DNA from 3 places in the Arthrobacter sp. GW460-12-1-14-TSB2 genome. Region 1 is predicted to be linked to each of the others. Evidence: riboswitches for the same ligand, from Rfam matches in the RefSeq annotation. Region 1 holds a riboswitch; each other region holds the start of a gene.
What was found. A riboswitch is a leader RNA that binds a small molecule or an ion and turns the genes downstream of it on or off. The one in region 1 is predicted to bind thiamine pyrophosphate.

Region 1 (4,463 bases):
CGAACAGGGTGTCGTCGCCGCCACGGCCCACGCCGGCACCCGGGTGGAAGTGGGTGCCACGCTGGCGGACGATGATCTCGCCTGCGGAAACTACCTGGCCGCCGAAGCGCTTGACGCCGAGGTACTGGGCGTTGGAGTCACGACCGTTGCGAGTGGAGCTCGCGCCTTTTTTATGTGCCATTTGAAATGCCTGCCTTAAAAATTCTGGGGAATCTGCTGAAAACCTGAAAAGTAACGGAAGGTTACTTGATACCGGTGATCTTGACCTTGGTCAGTTCCTGACGGTGACCCTGGCGCTTCTTGTACCCGGTCTTGTTCTTGAACTTCTGGATGACGATCTTCGGACCACGAAGGTCCTGGAGGATCTCAGCCGTAACCGTTACCTTGGCCAGGTCCGCAGCGGCAGACGTGACTTTGTCACCGTCTACCAGGAGCAGTGCGGGCAACTCAATGGTGCTGCCGGCTCCACCGGGGACGCGGTTCAGGGTAACGAAGTCTCCAACGGAAACCTTCTCTTGGCGGCCGCCTGCGCGGACAATCGCGTACACCACTGGGGAACTCACTTCTCTCGACGTTTATTACTAGATTTGCGTGCGGAACCTGGGTCCAATTGTTTGGCCTGGCTCACGCTGTGCCTCAACGCCGGTGGATTCCCCGGGGGAACCCATGAGTTATCCCACGAACTATTCCGTTTGTCATTCCAAACCGAGCAATCCGGGGTCATAACCCAAGTGTTGGCGTAAGCACCGAAGATCTAGACTACGCTAATTTTGCCTTCGGCCGCAAATGAGGCTGGCTCCGGTGGTAGTACGTGATGGGCGCCACTCTGTGCAATACAGACTGCCGCTGCAACGACTTCCGGAACCGTGCCCCACTACCTTACCGGCTCTGGAACACTTTGCGGTTCAGCATGCACGCGCGGCGCGTCGAAAAAATCCACCTCGTAGCGGCATGACTGCCGGAAGGCCAGCCGCATGGCCTGCCGTTCCACTTCGGAGGCGGCCTGTGCGGCGTCGTCGGTGATTCGCACCGCTTCCCTGGTGGCGGCGGCGAATTCTTCGTCCGCGTACGTGCGAAGCCAGTCGGCGTAGGGATGGCCCGACGGCGACCCGGCCGCCTGGAACTGACCGTGCAAGGTGGCACCCACCTCGGCGTACAGCCAGAAGCACGGCAGCACGGCGGCCACGAGCACTCCGTAGCTTCCGGAAACAGATGAGGCCAGCAGGTGGTCCACGTAGGACTTGGTGACCGGTCCCAAGGCGGCGTCCACGGTCCGGGTGCTGAGCCACGTCCTGTGCAGTTCGGACTCGACTTCCAGGCATTGCTGGGCCGACCGCGCCCAGAAGAGCTGCTCGGCCTCGGTGGGGGCAATAGCGGCGGCACGGGACAAGACCCTGGAATAGCCGTTCAGGTAGATGGCGTCCTGGGCAAGGTAATACGCGAAGTGCTGCTCGGTAAGGGAGCCGTCGGCCAGGCCGCGGATGAAGTCCAGCCCGTAGATGTCGTCCAGGTCCGGCCCGGCGTCCTGCCGGAGCGCCGCTGCGAACTCTCCTGCAGCCAGCGCATCCTGGCCCTTCGGGGCCAGATGGTGGAAATGGTGTACCGGGCCGTTGCCCGTTCCCACCTCCAGTGCTTCGGCTTCCCGGAGCGCTCCCTGCAGCCACGGCTTCACTGCCCGCAGGGATGCCTCCCAATCCCCCAGCCTTGCCTGCGCGGTGGCCATGGCCGATGACAGGGAACAGCCGGTGCCGTGGCTGTTCCTGGTGTCGATCCGCGCGCCCGGGACCACCACAACGTCCTGGGCGAGCAGCCCTTCGGTGTTGACGAGGGCGTCGGGGCACGTGCCGCCGTCGAGGTGTCCGCCCTTGACAAGGACGGTGGTGCCGGCCTGCGCAGCGAGGCGTTTGCCCTGGGCGAGTGCCGCTTCCCAGTCGTTCGCCAGGGGTTCATGGAGCAACATCGCCAGTTCGGCCAGGTTCGGCGTGATGAGGTCGGCCAGGGGCAGCAGTTCGCGCAGTTCCTCCTCGGCAGCCTCCTGCAGGAGCCGGTCCCCGCTGGTGGCGACCATCACGGGGTCGAGAACCACGACGGCGGGACGGGCTTTCCCAAGCCAGCTGCGGACAGCGGCAATCACCGCAGAGTCGCCCAGCATGCCGATTTTGACGGCATCGATGCTGATGTCATCGCTAATGGCCTCGAGCTGCGCAGTCAGGAAGCCGGCCGGCGGAACGTGGACCGCCCGGACGCCGTGGGTGTTCTGTGCCGTCAGGGCGGTAATGGCAGCCATGCCGTATCCCCCGTTAGCGGCAATGCTCTTGAGGTCCGCCTGGATCCCCGCCCCGCCGGACGGGTCGGAGCCGGCGATGGCCAGCACCCTCGGGGTACTGCGCAAGGGGGCGCCGCCTCCTGGTGCGGGCGCTGCGGCGTTGGCAGGGGTGGGCAGGAATGATGAAGCCAAAGGAGACATCCCTTCGCCGGTGCTAACCGGACAGGTTCAACGGGTCTGGATCTCAGCCGGCCCTGTGCGCGGCACCCCGTGTCAGTCCCCTAGCCTAGCTTTTCCCTGCAACGAACTCGCGGGTACGGCCCGAAACCGGCGTATTGCTACGCCTGTTCCGGGCCGCACCCGCGGTGTCAGCTGGCCGGATCAGAGCCTGCCGGATCAGAGCTCCGAAGCCGGGACCCCCACGCCAAGGATGATCGGCTCGTTGGCCGGCGCTTTGGCGGGCGCGTCCTTCTTTGCCGGCTCAGGTGCCTTAGCTTCGTGGGTGTGCCCTGATGCGGCGACCGGGGCAGTCTCGTGGTGCTCCACGGACGTCTCGTTCGCTGCGCCCTGGGCACGGCTCGCGCTCCGGTTGCGGCGGGGACGGCGGGCCCGGCCCTGCACCGCAGTGTGGTCGGTGTAGTCGGCTTCAGGAGCCTGCGCCGCCTGTACCTGCGTCGCCGGCGTCTTAGCCGCCTGTACCTGGGCCGCCGGTGCCTGCGGTTCAACCGGTGATGCCGGCGCCTCAGCCGCGGCAGGTTCGCCAAGGTGGGCGAATGCCTCAGCCAGGCGGTCAAGGGTCAGGGCCGCTCCGGAGGCAGGAGCTTCCCCGGCATGCTCAACGAACGGCAGAGCCACTTTTTCGCCGCCGAACGTCAGGACAGCCGCCGGCCGCCCTGCAGCAGCCACCTCGGCTTCCGACACCTTAGCGGGCCGGGCCGTAGCGGGTGCAGACGGGGTGGCCTGCGTCGGACCCGACTTGGCCGGCGTCCCCGCTTGCCCGGAAAGTACCTGCCCGGCCGGGGCCTGGGCGCCCTGTGCCTGGGCCGCCAGTGCCTGGCCCACTGCCTGTGCTGCCGCGGCCGCGGCCGCAGGTGCTGCATGGCCTGCCTCGGCATCGTGCAGGTGGGCAGCATGCGCTGCCGCTGCGATGTTGGCCAACGCCACGCGTGTCGCTTCAGCCTTGGCATGGCGCTCGGCGTCCGTGGGCTCGTGGTGCACCGGAGCCGGCGTCAGCGGAGCAGCCTCGGAAGACGGCTGGCCGCCCTTGCCGCGGCGGCGGCTCTTACGCTCCGTACGGGGAGGCTGCTGGGCTTCCGTCCGCGGCACGTGGTGCTCGGCGGCCACAACGTTGGCGCGGCGGTGCTCCACGGGCTCGTCGTGGGTGACAATGCCGCGGCCGGCGCAAGCCTCGCACTGCTCGCCGAAGACTTCCAGGAGCCCGGTACCCATGCGCTTGCGGGTCATCTGCACGAGGCCCAGCGAGGTCACTTCAGCAACCTGGTGCTTGGTCCGGTCGCGTCCGAGGCACTCCACCATGCGGCGAAGCACGAGGTCGCGGTTGGATTCGAGCACCATGTCGATGAAGTCAATGACGATGATGCCGCCGATGTCGCGGAGCCGCAGCTGGCGCACCACTTCCTCGGCCGCTTCCAGGTTGTTCTTGGTAACGGTTTCCTCAAGGTTGCCGCCGCTGCCGGTGAACTTGCCGGTGTTGACGTCCACCACGGTCATGGCTTCGGTGCGGTCGATCACCAGGGAGCCGCCGGAAGGCAGGAAGACCTTGCGGTCCAGGGCTTTGTGGATCTGCTCGTCGATCCGCCAGGCCGCGAAGATGTCCGTGTCCTTGGTCCACTTTTCGAGCCGGCCCACCAGGTCCGGGGCCACATAGGTGACGTACGCCTCGATGGTGTCCCAGGCTTCCTCGCCGGAAACGATCAGCTTGGAGAAGTCCTCGTTGAAGACGTCGCGGACTACCTTGATGGTGAGGTCCGGTTCGCCGTAGAGAAGCTCCGGCGCAAGGATTTTGGTGGACGTGGCCTGGCCCTCGATGCCTTCCCACTGGGCGCGCAGGCGGTTGATGTCGTGCGTCAGCTCTTCCTCGGACGCGCCCTCGGCGGCCGTGCGGACAATCACGCCGGCATCTTCCGGAAGGCGGTCCTTGAGGATCCGCTTGAGGCGGTTGCGCTCGACGTCGGGC
Region 2 (4,463 bases), on a different contig from region 1:
ACCGGCGCCGGCGTGGACGTTCGCGGGAAACGGCTAGGCGCTCCGCGGCCAGCAGGAGGTTCCCGTTACCGGGCACACCCGCGGCCGCCGGCACTCCCGCGCCGTTCACTCCCGCACCGTGCGCTCCCGCGGCACCCACCAGTGCGGCACCGGACCGTGCCCGGGTGGCGGGCACGTACCCGGGCACCCAGACGCCGGCGGCAACGAGCATGTCCCGGGCTTCTGCCAGGACCTGGTCCGGCGGCCCGTCCAGGAGCACTGCGGAATCCGTGGCCGAACCCGGCTGCAGCACCACGATCCGGTCCACCAGGTCTTTCCACACGCCCACCCGGTGTTCCACCACCACCAGCGTTGCCCCGGTCTTGTCCAAGCACCGGCCCACGGCGTCCCGGACCTCCAGGACCCCTGCGGGGTCAAGGTTGGCGGTGGGCTCGTCGAGGAGCAGCAGTCCCGGGCGCATGGCAAGGATGCCGGCGAGCGCCAGGCGCTGCTTCTGTCCGCCGGAAAGGGCCGACGTCGGGTGGTCCAGCGGCAGGCGGGCCAGCCCGACGTCGTCGAGCGCTTCTCCCACGCGTGTCCAGATGTCCGCACGAGGCACGGCAAGGTTCTCGGCGCCGAAGGCGACGTCGTCCCCCACGCGGGAAAGGACCACCTGCGTCTCGGGGTCCTGCTGCATCAGGCCGGCGCGGCCGCGCTGTGCACGCGGCGGGGCGCCGTCGATCAGGAGGGTGCCCGTCTCGTCTGAGTCGTCGGCGTCCGGCACGCCCTCGTGGTGGGCGCCGGCGTCGCTGTCGCCGAGCACGCCGGCGAGGGCGTGCAGCAGCGTCGATTTGCCGGCGCCGGAGGGGCCCAGCAGCAGCACGCGTTCGCCCGGCTGAATGTCCAGGTCCAGGCCGCGGACGGCGGGCCGGGACCGGCCGGCGTGCCGCCAGCCCCAGCCGCGTGCCGTGACCGCTGCCGGGCGGACGTTGTCCGAAGATGTCATGAGCGGGGTGCGTTCGTCAGGAGAAGACGGGCTCCGTTGCTGCCTTGCGGGAGGCAAAGGAGCTGAGCACACCGGTCCGGGCCAGGCCGCGGGTGGCGACCCAGGACAGCGCACCGGCAATGATGGCGCCGGAAATGGCGGTGAAAATGATGTAAGCGAGCTTGTCGCCGGCAGCGTAGGCGATGTTCCAGCCCCACGGAGCGAACGAGTCGTTCAGGCCGCAGAAGAGGCCTGCACCGGCACCGGCCAGCAACGAAACGGGCAGGTTGAACTTCTTGTAAACGAACACCGCGAAGATGATTTCGGCGCCGAGCCCCTGCACGAAGCCGGAGAACAGCACCGAGGCGCCGTACTGCGAGCCCATGATCAGCTCGCCGGTGGCAGCCACCGTTTCACAGAACAGGGCGGCTCCGGGCTTGCGGATGATCAGCATGCCCAGGACGGCGGGAATCATCCAGCCGCCGGCGATGAGGCCGGTCAGGGGCGGGTAAACGGCGTTCATGGCCGGCGAAACGGCGGCGGCCCCCTGGGACCAGGCCCAGAAAATGACGCCGCCGGCCACTGCGATCAACGCAGCCACCACAATGTCCACCACGCGCCAGGTGTACTTGCTGTGCGGCAACGCCTGCTTTGCAGAAATATCAGTCATGTCGTCCTCCTGAGGTACAGGAGGGGAGAGTGTTTCCCGGCCAGGGCCGCGGCTTCCGCCGCCTGCTGCCGGACACTCTGAGAACTCGACTCCCTTGCGCCGGTACTAACCGGATCAGGTTCGAGGGTCTGCGGCTGCCCGCACTCTCAGCGCCCGCCTCCGGTTCCTGGACTGCTCCAGTGACCCCGACGGCGACGCTCCCCTGTCGTATTAATTCGCCCTTATGGGCGTGGCTCAGTTTACACCCGCAGGCCCGCGAAATCCCGGGGCCGACTGTCACAATGCGCGGTGATGGGGGCGGGCTGATGCGGCTAGGCTAGGGGAAGCCCTGTTTCCGCCGTCTCCCACCTGTAAGGGGTACTGGAATGAGTTTTTTCATCAAGCTGCTTGGAACCGGAGTGAGCCTGCTGGCCGGATTCGCCGGCACGAAGGCCGTTGACGTCGTCTGGGAAAAGGTCACCGGCCGCAAGCCCCCCAAGGGCGACAAGAACGACGTCCCCACCACCCTGCGCAGCGCCCTGACCTTTGCGCTGATCTCCGCGGCTGTCAGCGCCATCATCCAGGTCCTGGCCAACCGGGGCACGCAGCGTGCCATCACCCGCTTCGCCAAGAGCCAGGACATCGTCTAGGCCCCAACCTTCCTACGGGGTCCCCCTAGGCTGGGGCGCCGTCATCGGCGGGACCGTCGTCGTGCGCTGCGCGTTTGTCCGGGTCCTGCCTGCCTGAGTCCTGCCTGCCCGGGTCCTGCCTATCGGCGGTTTTCTTGTCCGCTGCCTTCTGCACCACGGCCTCCAGCTCGTCCGTCGTCAGCAGCTCCCTGTGCAGGTGCTTGGTGCGGTAGCCGGCCCGGCCCACCATGTGCGCGGACACGGGAACGGTGAGGACCTGGAAGATCCACGCCACGAACAGCACGGGCCACACCCACCAGGTCCGCAGCTGCAGGCCAACCGAAGCCAGCAGCAGGAATAGGCCCAGCACCTGCGGCTTGGTGGCGGCGTGCATCCTGCTCATCAGGTCGGGGAAGCGCAACAGGCCAATGGCCGCGCCGAGGGACATCACGGCGCCCACCACCATAAAAACGGCCGAGACTGCGTCAATGATGGTGTCGACGGCGGATGGTTCAGGATTCATTGGGGTGCTCCCGCCGGTCGGCCACGAAGCGCGCCACCGTGACGGACCCGATGAACCCGATGATGGACAGCGCCACCAGCAGCATCAGGTTGTTCAGGTGCCGGTTCACGGCCATGTCGATGCAGAGCGTGGCCCCGATGATGGCCAGCAGCACGTCCGAGGCCAGCACCCGGTCCAACAGCGACGGGCCGATGGCGATCCGGACAATGGCGCCCGCTGCCGCCAGTGACAGGATCACGGCCGTTACGGTCAGGACGACTTCCATCATGCGCCCACCTCCTGTTTCAGTGCGGCCAGTTCTTCACGCGTGCCCATGATCCTGATCAGTGCTGCCTCGGCATCCCGGACTTCCTTGCGCAGGCTCACGATGTCCTCCCCGCTCCGCACGTTCAGCCCGTGGATGTAGAGCGTGGACGTGGAGCGGTCCACCTCCACCACCAGTGAGCCGGGAATCAGCGAGATGACGTGGCCGGTGGCAGTGACCATCAGGTCCGAATGGCTGCGGAGCTGGACGGCGACGACGGCGTTGGTCACCTTGGGGCCGCGGGCCACTGCCAGGTACAGCACCTGGCAGCTGGCGGCCACCACCTTGCCAAGGAAGACGATGGCAAACGGGACGGCACGCACAATGCTGAACCGGCCGCCCAGTTCCACCGGGGGCAGGTAGAACAACCGCGCCACCACCACGGCGATGAGGGCGCCGAACAGGAGGTTTCCGGGGCTGAAGTCCTGCCACAGCGCACACCAGACAAACACGAGCCAGACGAGGAGGGGCAGTTCCTGCCGGATAGAGATCCGTCGGCGGTTCATTTCTGGCCCTCCGGCTGCGGGCCTTCCGGCTGCGGGACCGCAGGTTCAGGCTGCGCGATCGGGGGCACGGGAGCGTTTTCGCCCAGCACCGCCTGGATGTAGGAGGACCTGTCCAGCATGTCCACGGCCGACTGGTCCGCCACCCTGAAGAGCGGCCCGGCGAAGACGGTGAGCGCCACGCCGAAGGCAACGAGCCCCAGGGTTGATCCCACCATGGTCCGCGGCAAGAGCGTGACGTTGCGTTTGCCCGCCCGGTCGCCGGTGTCGGAGTCCTCGGGGGCCGCCAGCAGCACGGGGTCGGGGTTCTCTGCGTCCTCGGGCTTGCGCCAGAATGCGCGGTTCCACACGCGGGCGACGGCAAGGAGCGTCAGCAGGCTGGTCACGACGCCTCCGACCACCAGGGCGTAGGCCAGCGGGGTGCCGAGCTGCACGCCGGCCTGCAGCAGCCCGAGCTTGCCCAGGAAGCCGGAGAACGGCGGGATTCCGGCCAGGTTCATGGCGGGTATGAAGAACAGCAGGGCCAGGATCGGGGACAGCTTGGCCAGGCCGGCCACCCGGTCGATCGACGAGCTTCCGCCGCGGCGTTCGATCAGGCCCGTGACCAGGAACAGGCTGGTCTGGATGGTGATGTGGTGGGCCACGTAGAACACCGCCGCGCCGAGCCCTGCCACGGAGGACATGGCAAGCCCGAACACCATGTAGCCGATGTGGCTCACCAGGGTGAATGAGAGCAGACGCTTGATATCGCTCTGAGCCAGGGCACCCAGGATTCCCACCACCATGGTCAGCAGTGCAGCCACCATCAGCGGGGTGTTCAGCGAGTCCCCCGGGAAGAGGAGCGTCTCGGTGCGCACCATCGCGTAAACGCCCACCTTGGTCAGCAAGCCG
Region 3 (4,463 bases), on a different contig from region 1:
AGTTGGGTGCGTGGTCACGGTTCATTAAGGCCCCGGTGGCTGCGGTTTTCTCCAGTGCCGGGCCGGATTCCGCTTTGCTCCGGTGGATGTCCAGGTGGAAGCGGTTCTCGTTCGGGGTGGGCGTTTCCTGGAACCAGACCCCCGGGCCGCGGCCGTAGGGGTCGACCAGGTCGCCGTACCTGCCTTTCCGGTAGCCAAGGGCGGTCCGCCACACCTCGGAAATCTCGTCCGGGTTCGCAGTGTCTATGGCGATCTCCACTGTCCGGTACAGGCCGGGCTCAGCGGCCGCCGACGCAGCAGCGGCTGCCAGGCTCACGGCCGCTGCAGCGGTGACGTCACGCTCCGTCACCTCCGAGCCGGCGTCGTGCGAGGTGAAGCGGATGAACACCCTGTTGTAGCGCCAGTCCAGGTCCGGGTGGTGGTTTTGCTCCTCGGCGAGGCGCCCGACGGCGGCAATCAGCTCGAGCGCTCCGGCCACCGTCGGCGTCTTGAAAACGGTCACCAGGCCTCCCAGCCGGTACCTCCAGTCGGGAAGGTCCGCCAGGGCGGCGTCGATCCGGGCTCGCGTCAGAACGTCTTCCTTGCCGGTCACCGCTGGCTCCTTGCCTGGTTCGGACTGCTACAGGAACTCCGCCCGGCCCTCCATGGCGGACGAGGCAAGGGCGTGTTCACGGCGCGGAATCCGGCCGGCCGCCTTCGCCAGCCTACCGGCGATGACAGCGTGTTTGAAGGCCTCCCCCATCATCGCCGGGTTCTGCGCCCGGGTCACTGCGGTCGCCAGCAGCACCGCGTCGCAGCCCAGTTCCATGGCGAGGGCCGCGTCGGACGCCGTACCGATGCCGGCGTCCAGCACCACGGGAACTGATGCCCTGGAAACGATGAGTTCGATGTTGTGCGGGTTCAGGATGCCCAGGCCGGTGCCGATGGGCGATCCAAGCGGCATCACGGCCGTGGCTCCGAGGTTCTCCAGCCGCAGGGCCAGCACGGGGTCGTCATTCGTGTAGGCGAACACCTTGAACCCGCGGTTGACCAGTTGCTCTGTGGCATCCACGAGTTCCACGGCGTCCGGCAGGAGGGTGTGCTCGTCGGCAATCACTTCAAGCTTCACCCAGTCCGTTTCCAGTGCTTCCCGCGCCAGTTCGGCCGTCATGACGGCGTCCCGTGCGGTGAAGCAGCCGGCCGTATTGGGCAGGACCCTGATGTTGTGGTCCACCAGGAGCTGGAACAGCGAACCTGTTTCCGCCGGGGAATAGCGGCGCATGGCCACGGTGGTCAGCTCCGTGCCAGAGGCGATCAGCGCCGCCCCCAGACCGTCCAGGCTGGGCGCGCCGCCGGTTCCCATGATCAGCCGCGATCCCAGGTGGACACCGTCCACGATGAAGGGGTCCGCCGCCGCGTGCCGTGCCGTCCCTGCCATGCCGGCAACCGTAGTTCCTGCCATGATGCTCAACCTCCCTGTACCGCGGTAACGAGTTCGACGTCGTCGCCCTCGGCGAGCGCCGTGACGAACCACTGGCTGCGCGGCACCACCTCGGAATTCCGGGCCACTGCGACGCCCAGCTTCCGGCCGTCGGCGGCCTGCCCGTTGGGGGCGAGGTTCCTGCCAGTGACCTGGCTGATGAGGGTGGTGACAGACGCTCCGTCGTCCACCGCATGGACGGTGCCGTTCAGTGTGATGTTCATGCTGTTTCCTTGTTCGGGTCAATTGTGACGATGTTCGGTGGCGTTGCCGGTGTTGCCGGCGTTGGCGAAAGGCCGGAAAACCGGTCGGGCCGGAAAGGCGCCCAGCGGACGTCGGCGGTGCCGTCCATGAGCTCCCTGCAGATGGACGCTGCCGCAGGAGTGAGCAGGACGCCGTGCCGGAAGAATCCGGTGGCAATGATCAGCCCTTCGACGTCCTTGCCGGTTCCCGCAGCGGCTACGCGCCCCAGCAGCGGCGCGTTGTCCGGCGTTCCCGGACGCGCCCTTGCCGTGGCTTCCAGGAGTTCCAGTTCGGCGACGGCCGGAACCAGCACCTGCGCGTCACGGAGCAGCTGGTAGACGCCGCCGGCTGAAACGGCTGAACGGACCGGCGTTGCGTGTCCGGCTCCAAGGTCCGCAGCGTCTGCCCCCGGGAGGGCGTCTTCACGCTGCGTGGCCCCGATCACCACGGTTCCGTCCTGCCGGGGCACGATGTAGACGGGAACCCCATGGACCATGCCGCGGACGGTGGATGTCAGCAGCGGCCGCAGGTAGGCGGGGACCCGCAGCCGCAGGATGTCCCCGTACACCGGGCGGAGGGGCAGCTTCAGTCCCGCGGGCAGCCCGCCGAGGGACGCAGACTCCAGCCCGTTGGCAATAATCGTCTCCGCTGCGTGCACTGCACCTCCCCCGGCCAGGCTGACGCCGCTGACCCGCCCGTCCTCCCACAGCAGGCCGGCCGCCCGCCGGCGCACGGCGGAACCTGCCAGCGACTCCGCGATGAGGGCGAGGAGCTTTCGGGGATCCACCTGGTGGTCCGCCGGGATGTCGAAGGCACAGGAGATCCCGGGACTCAGCAACGGCTCCCGTGCCCGCGCTTCCCTGACGGTCAGCGGTTCCACGGTGAGGCCGCTCGACAGCTGGACGCCGCGAAGGTCGGCGAGCGCGCGGCGGTCGGCGGCGTCGGCCCCCACGGCGAGGGTCGACGTCGTGAGGTAGCCGGTGTCCGGGCCGCCGTTGCCGGATTCCCCGGGAACCCCCTCGGTTTCAAGGCTCGCCGCAAACGCGGGCCACAGCCCTGAGGAGTGAAGCATGAGCTCCAGGAGGTCCTCCTCCTGGTAGTGGAGTTCGCTGACCGGTGCCAGCATGCCGGCGGCGGCCCAACTCGCTCCCGTACCGGGCGCGTCATCGATGAGCACCACGGACCGGCCCGACTGCCGGGCCTCCCAGGCGATGCCATGGCCGATGATTCCGCCGCCAACCACGGCGACGTCGGCGCTGATGTCGCGGCTGCGCGCGGCGGGGCTGCCTGCTGGGGTATGCGGGGCCATAGTCATCCTTCCCTACGCCGGTACTAACCGGATCAGGTCAAGCGGTCGGCTCTGACGCCCTCTCAGCCCTGCAGCTTTGTGACAGCTGCTGCGGGCTCCCGCGGTACTCCCCCAGTTTAGGGGAACTAGGCTGGTGCCATGACCGAGCAAGCTCTCCTCACCGATGCCCGCCTGTACCTCTGCACTGACGCCCGCACGGACCGCGGCGATTTCGAAGACTTCGTGGATGCCGCCTACGCCGGTGGCGTCGACATCATCCAGCTCCGCGACAAGAACCTGGAGGCGGCCGAAGAGCTCGAACTTCTTGCTGTGCTGGAGTCCGCTGCGCGCCGCCACGGGCGCCTGTGGTCGGTCAACGACCGCGCGGACATCGCCTCGCTTTCCGGCGCGCCCGTGCTCCACATCGGACAGAAGGATCTTCCGCTGGCGGCGGCCCGGAAGTTCCTCGGCAACGAAGCCGTCATCGGCCTGTCAACGCACAGCACCGGGCAGATCGACGCCGCCAGGGCCGCATCCCGCGGTACCGGAGGACTGGACTACTTCTGCGTGGGGCCGGTCTGGGCCACCCCCACGAAGCCGGGGCGGGCCGCCGTCGGCCTCGACCTGCTCCGCTACGCGGCGGGCGCCGCCGACGAAGAAGCGGCCGCCGGGACGACGGTTCCGTGGTTCGCCATCGGCGGCATTGACCTGGGCAACGTTGAGCCGGTGGTGGCTGCAGGGGCGCAGCGGATTGTGGTGGTCCGCGCCATCACCGAGGCGGACGATCCCGCCGCGGCCGCGCGGTCACTGCTCGAAGCGCTCGACACCGGCGCATCCTGACTATCCGGTCAGTCCGAGCTGCGTCATCCGCTTGGAGTGGTTTTCCGCCAGCCCGGCGATCAGGCCGCTGACCAGGGCTTTCGCCTCGGCGGTGTCCTCGCCGCCGATCAGGCTTCCCAGGAACGCATGCTCATAGCTGACGCGCTGCGCCTGGGTCAGGGCTTCGCCCAGCAGCCGCCTGCCCCACAGCGCCAGCCTGGAGGCGAGCCTGGGATCATCGGCGAGGGCACCCTTGAGCCGGTCGCGGAGAACCTCCGTCGTTTCATCGGAGGCCTGGATCTGTTCGATGAGTTCCCGCGTTTCGGCGTCGACGTATTGTGAGATGGCCCGGTAGAAGTCGGCAGAGACCGTGTCGATGACGTAGGCCTTCATCAGCGATTCGTACCAGTCGGCCGGGCGTGTCCGCGAATGGAAGTAGTCCACGGCTGGCTGGAAAGGCAACATGGCGTCCTCGGCGTCGATCCCCCTGGCCTCGAGCCGGGCGCTCACCAGTTCGTAGTGCCGGAACTCCACTACGGCAATCCTGCCGAGCACCGCCCGGTCGTGGAGGGTGGGTGAATACCGTGCGTCGGCGGCAAACCGCTCAAAGGCCGAAAGCTCGCCGTATGCCATCATTCCGAACAGGTCCGCGAC

Region 2: linked by a shared signal. The riboswitch ahead of AC07YR_RS21450 (ECF transporter S component) and the one ahead of AC07YR_RS02485 (bifunctional hydroxymethylpyrimidine kinase/phosphomethylpyrimidine kinase) in region 1 are both predicted to bind thiamine pyrophosphate.
Region 3: linked by a shared signal. The riboswitch ahead of thiO (glycine oxidase ThiO) and the one ahead of AC07YR_RS02485 (bifunctional hydroxymethylpyrimidine kinase/phosphomethylpyrimidine kinase) in region 1 are both predicted to bind thiamine pyrophosphate.

What each region holds. Positions count from the first base shown of each region.
Region 1 is NZ_JBWKYC010000001.1:518,156-522,618, forward strand. Features, by position in the region: gene rpmA (50S ribosomal protein L27) at 1-181, opposite strand, end outside; gene rplU (50S ribosomal protein L21) at 243-551, opposite strand; gene AC07YR_RS02485 (bifunctional hydroxymethylpyrimidine kinase/phosphomethylpyrimidine kinase) at 875-2,467, opposite strand; TPP riboswitch at 2,450-2,547, opposite strand; gene AC07YR_RS02490 (Rne/Rng family ribonuclease) at 2,663-4,463, opposite strand, start outside.
Region 2 is NZ_JBWKYC010000028.1:28,543-33,005, forward strand. Features, by position in the region: gene AC07YR_RS21445 (ABC transporter ATP-binding protein) at 1-985, opposite strand, end outside; gene AC07YR_RS21450 (ECF transporter S component) at 1,002-1,634, opposite strand; TPP riboswitch at 1,708-1,848, opposite strand; gene AC07YR_RS21455 (DUF4235 domain-containing protein) at 2,000-2,263, shown strand; gene mnhG (monovalent cation/H(+) antiporter subunit G) at 2,289-2,765, opposite strand; gene AC07YR_RS21465 (MrpF/PhaF family protein) at 2,755-3,033, opposite strand; gene AC07YR_RS21470 (Na+/H+ antiporter subunit E) at 3,030-3,575, opposite strand; gene AC07YR_RS21475 (Na+/H+ antiporter subunit D) at 3,572-4,463, opposite strand, start outside.
Region 3 is NZ_JBWKYC010000026.1:12,898-17,360, forward strand. Features, by position in the region: gene AC07YR_RS20905 (4a-hydroxytetrahydrobiopterin dehydratase) at 1-592, opposite strand, end outside; gene AC07YR_RS20910 (thiazole synthase) at 620-1,417, opposite strand; gene thiS (sulfur carrier protein ThiS) at 1,447-1,683, opposite strand; gene thiO (glycine oxidase ThiO) at 1,680-3,011, opposite strand; TPP riboswitch at 3,004-3,123, opposite strand; gene thiE (thiamine phosphate synthase) at 3,150-3,830, shown strand; gene AC07YR_RS20930 (ferritin-like domain-containing protein) at 3,831-4,463, opposite strand, start outside.